DNA from 2 places in the Enterovibrio makurazakiensis genome. Region 2 is predicted to be linked to the other one. Evidence: riboswitches for the same ligand, from Rfam matches in the RefSeq annotation. Region 2 holds a riboswitch; the other holds the start of a gene.
The links. Region 2 has a riboswitch for cyclic di-GMP ahead of L4D06_RS02855 (TfoX/Sxy family DNA transformation protein). Riboswitches for the same ligand answer to the same signal wherever they lie in the genome.
Positions count from the first base shown of each region.

Region 1: linked by a shared signal. The riboswitch ahead of gbpA (N-acetylglucosamine-binding protein GbpA) and the one ahead of L4D06_RS02855 (TfoX/Sxy family DNA transformation protein) in region 2 are both predicted to bind cyclic di-GMP.

Region 1 is NZ_JAKJSE010000017.1:45,822-48,300, reverse strand. Features, by position in the region: gene gbpA (N-acetylglucosamine-binding protein GbpA) at 1-846, opposite strand, end outside; cyclic di-GMP riboswitch class I at 987-1,089, opposite strand; gene L4D06_RS13680 (GNAT family N-acetyltransferase) at 1,361-1,840, opposite strand; gene L4D06_RS13675 (monovalent cation:proton antiporter-2 (CPA2) family protein) at 1,840-2,479, opposite strand, start outside.
Region 2 is NZ_JAKJSE010000005.1:142,613-145,091, reverse strand. Features, by position in the region: gene L4D06_RS02855 (TfoX/Sxy family DNA transformation protein) at 199-792, opposite strand; cyclic di-GMP riboswitch class I at 916-1,012, opposite strand; gene purR (HTH-type transcriptional repressor PurR) at 1,315-2,325, opposite strand.

The DNA.
Region 1 (2,479 bases), on a different contig from region 2:
GTCGCCGTTGCCAACATGTTTACCCGCTTTAATTTGGCGGTGAGCCTGATTGATTTTCGTCGCAAGATCATAAGACCAAGTGTTTGCTACACCGGCCTTATCGCTTTCAATCGTCAAACGCGTAGAAAGCTCAGGGCGTTCACCTTCGTTATCAAACACGCGAGTAAATACGGCATCACCTTGCGCCAAGTTCATCCCAGGGAAAATCTGACCCGCTTGTTGCCATTCAGGTAGTACTGGTTGATCGCCATCAAATTGCACATCGATGGCGTTATAAAAGGCTGCTGCCGTATCACCCACATCCCATACTGCAAGAATGACATGGTAACCTTCGCGCACTGGTACATCACACGCATGCACCATGGTCTTAGGTGGCTTTTCCATGTTGCCTTGCACCACGCAGAATGGGTTCAGATCCAACGACGCACGCGCCAAAGGTTGGTTTACATTCCAATCAGGTTTGGTGATGTAATATTTCCAAGTGCGAGTGACGTGGTTCGCAGTGAACGTCCATTCGAAATCATTCTTACCTGCTGAAATAGAACGCTTCACCCAACGTGATGCCGTTTGTTCATCTAGGGGAGAAAACTGAATGAGACCTGCGCTTGCCAGTTTGCCATCTTCCGGGCCGAACTCAGGAAAGCCTTCTGGGCCTTCAACGCTTTGCGGTTCCCATTGCACTTGACCGCAATCGGTATTTTGTTGCCCCGACTCTGTGCTCAATTTGCACAGAGCAGCGCGACCTGCAGTGCCGTTATCAACCGCACTGATGTAGCCATGAGACATAGCACCTGCACTGAACAGTGCAGCCGCAAGGGGAAGAAGTGTAGATCGTAATTTGAGCATGTTTGTACTTCCTGAGTGTTTATAAATTCACCCACAGCACGGACAAGCGTCGCAATTGAACATTTCCTCAAGCACGCGATTGGTTGCCCTGTTATTCACAGAAGCAGGTATTCGCGCACTGGCTCTTGATAAGCCAAGAAAATGGCGGCCCCGCTGCCATAAGCTGTTACCTCTTTCTGGGTAATTGCCCTTAGACCGGAAGCTTTGCGTCCTGCTTTTTCAAGCAGTTTGCCGATAATTGTGGAACGGTCGCAAGAGTATTCAGAAAATGCGCTGAGACAATCTTTTCCTGTATTGTTAAGGTTAATAGATCTATATATGTGATATAAATCACACTAACATTAAGGCATAAAATATCTCATTGATGCCATATCGAACAATGCGATTAGAAACCATACTGCGCTGATTACAAACAAAAAAGCCAGACATACTGGACAGAATGTCTGGCTTTCTCATGTTGCTTTAGTTATTTATCAATGCCAAATCAGTGACACTGTCACTAACTTGTAGCTAACTATAGCCACCTTTCCATTCGTAACAAGGTCCACGTTTCTCCGTTGAAGAACCGTGTTTTGGTCAGTTCAGGCAACACAACAAAACCCAACGAGGAATAGCAAGCAATCGCTGCTGTATTGTGTGCAAATACCGCTAATGAAACCTTATAGACTTTCGAGATCATCCGCGCTTGTTCCAACGCCAATTCCACCAGCCGATATCCCCAACCTTTGCCTCGGTGAGCGGGTGAAGCGACTAAAACTCGACACAGCCGATATTCGCTGTCAGACACACGAAACAGTTCTATGTAACCGATAGGCTCTTTATCATGTGTGAGCAAATACGGTTTTACTTCTTCGCGTGCAATATGCTCGCAGATTTGCTCAGGCGTCAGTGGGAATGAGAACGTTGGCCCTCCCCACTGAAAATTCGCTTTTTCATTGGGGATCCATGCACAAAGTTGTGCCGCATCGCTTTCACTAAACGGCACAAGTTCCATTATGCTGGCTTCTCGCTTCCAGAAAGATCATCCTCATCATCGACCACTTCATCTAACGGATGTTCGGTAAAGTCATCAAGATAGTCCTTCGGTGGTGGTGTCCACTCACGTTCACTCAAACCATGCTTATCCATTCGGTCTTCATCCATGGAATCACGAATGGTTTCTTCCAGCTGAATAAACAGGTGCTGAAAGTGGTTATCATAAGCTTGTGTTTCTTCACCACCCATCCAAGACTCATACAACATCTCCGAACTGCTCGCTTCTAGACGCAGATACTTCGCTTTTTGCTGCTCCACCAAGAATGGGTGAATACCCAGACAACGTAAAGAGGTTGCGCCCACTTCAAGGGCTGAGTGGAAGGTTTCCTTCTCAACATAATCCGCACCTGCTGCTCTCAGCATGTACGCGTGCCCACGGTCAAACGCGCGCGCGATGATCTTCACGTTTGGATAAGTATGTTTTACGTACTTCACCAGCTCAATGGTGGTTTCTTGATTATCCATTGAAACAATCAACAACGACGCTTCTTCGATACCCGCGGTATGTAGCAAGTCAGGTCGCGTCGCATCTCCAAAGTAACTCTTAATATTGATTTGGCGCAGGTTCTCAACTTGTGTGGCTTCGTAATCAAGAACA
Region 2 (2,479 bases):
TTAACTGAAAGAATTGAACGTAATATTGGGGTAGATGATTGGTTGTTTGTGAAGATACGGTATGAAATGCGCTTAGTGCGGTGTGAGAGGCGAATTCGAGAGAGTGGTGAAACTGAAAGACTGGGCGAAGATAGATTCGCCCAGTCGATCCCTTGATTGTTCACTTTAGGGTACCGACAGGGCGAAATAATGAAATTTTTACTGTCTTAGTGTTTCTAACAGTTCATCGCGTCTCTGAGGAGAGACGACAGACCAGTGTTTACCTTCAATTGCGCCTTCTAGCGCCCAAAGAAGTTCTAGACTTAGCGTATCGCTATGTGACTTTTGTAGAGCTTGATAAGCCCTTACGGCACCTTCAGTTTGCAATTGCTCAACAGAATCGATTCCTGCTTTTTTCAGCATACGTTCTGTCGCAAGTCTTAGGTTTGGCAAATCTTTGATACGCGTTGGCGCCGCAGTCTTCTTTTCTTGTTGATCATCTTTGGCGATGGCATACGCAATATTCGCATAATTCATCAGAACCTCTGATTGATCCCACAACGTTTCTGGTATGGCATAGTATTTTGTTGTGACAGGGAAGCCACGTTTCTTGTAGACGTAGGGCGTCATCGAAAGTTTAATGAAATCGGCTTCATTCGCTTGACCAGCGCGAAGATGAAGTTGGTCGTTGACGACCAAGGCGAACATTGTCTCGTCGCAAAAGACACCAAACCCGCCAAACATAGAACGCGATTTGATTTTGCCCAGACATTCGAAGAATTTTAACGTGTTTTTTAGTGTTGGTTTATCCATGTGACTTATTCTCAATCATTACGTTCCGTTCCTGGATGAGCGGTCAAGGAGCAACGTAGCAAAGCTAATTCAGAGAATTGTCAATGTACCGAAAAGTAATTTCGGTGTATGAATGCTAACGTCATCGGTAACTCCGCTACCACCAACACAAAATTTTTGTGTGCTGTGAGGCCGGAAGCTTTGCGTCCCACGCTTTCGCTGTGGTTTGCCTTTTTCTTGACGACTATTAGCTTAACTGAATCGCATCATATTGTCGTTATTGCTAGTCTCAAAAAATGTGATCTTGCTTCAGATAGAGTCTTATTGATATGAATGAAAATATCAGGTTCTCTTTGTAATTGAAGCCATTTTAACCAAAGCGGTCATTTTTTAATTGAGTTAAAGATTAGCACTAGAAAACTAGACAAACTATGCTTATTGAGCTGGATCTCAATAATGAGAAGATTTTGTTAAATTTTCTTGTCACATAAAAAAATAGCCCGCCAAAAATGGCGAGCTATTGATGAACTTTGTGCGTTAAAACTATTCGGCGTTTAGATTTTTCACTGAATTACGAATAATCAGTTCAGGCTGCATAACGAAAATCTGTTGCTTGTTTTCTTTGTTCGCTAAACGTTCCAACAATAATTTGATTGCCGTTTTACCCAAGCGGTTTTTGGGCTGATGGATCGTCGTTAGTGGTGGCGAGAAAAATGCAGCCAAATCGATATTGTCGTAGCCAATGATCGAGATGTCGTTTGGTACGTCTAGACCCGCTTGGCGGAATGTACTGATTGCTGCCAATGCCATAATGTCGTTAAAGCAAAATAGTGCCGTTGGACGCTCATCAAGTGCTAACAATTTGTTTGCTGCTTCTACCGCTGTGTCGCATTCGAAATCTGCATCTACAATCCAATCTGGATTTTCTTGTAGTCCAGCTTCTGCCAGCGCTTTGCGGAAACCGGCAAGTCGTGTTTGGCAGGTTAGCTTATCCAATTGGCCTGACATACAACCAATTTTCGTATGGCCGTTATCAATAAAGTATTTCGTCGCAATATACCCACCGAGTTCTGCATTGTCTTGAATACAGTCAGTATTGACGTGCTGCGTTCCCCAATCCATGACAACCATTGGCAAATCTTGCTTTCTCTCAAGAAGGGCAAGCAGTTCCTCATTGAGGTCTGAACACATTACTAGCAAACCATCGACACGCTTTTCTGCCAACATGCGTAAATAGTCGCGCTGCTTGGCGAGGTTGCCTTCTGTGTTACATAGGATCAGTGTATAGCCCTCTTTGTAACAGTACTCTTCTACGCCATGAACAACTTCCGCAAAGAATGGGTTTGTTGATTTGGTAACAAGCATGCCAATGGTGCGTGTTGAGTTGCATTTCAAACTACGCGCAACAGCACTGGGTGCGTAATTTAGGTCATCCACCGCAGCCCAAACTTTTTTGGTCGTATTCTCTGCGACAAAACGTGTTTTGTTGATCACGTGAGAAACCGTTGTGGTTGATACTCCGGCCATGCGTGCGACGTCTTTAATCGTTGCCATTTGGTATTCTTCTTATCATTTTCATCGGCAGCATGAGAAATGCTGGCTGCCTTACATGTTTACGCCGCTAACGAGGAGCGGCGTACTGGGTTCGACGAAACAGGTTTCCATTTTCTCGACCGTTTCGTATCAATGTGTGAAAGCACGTTTTTGA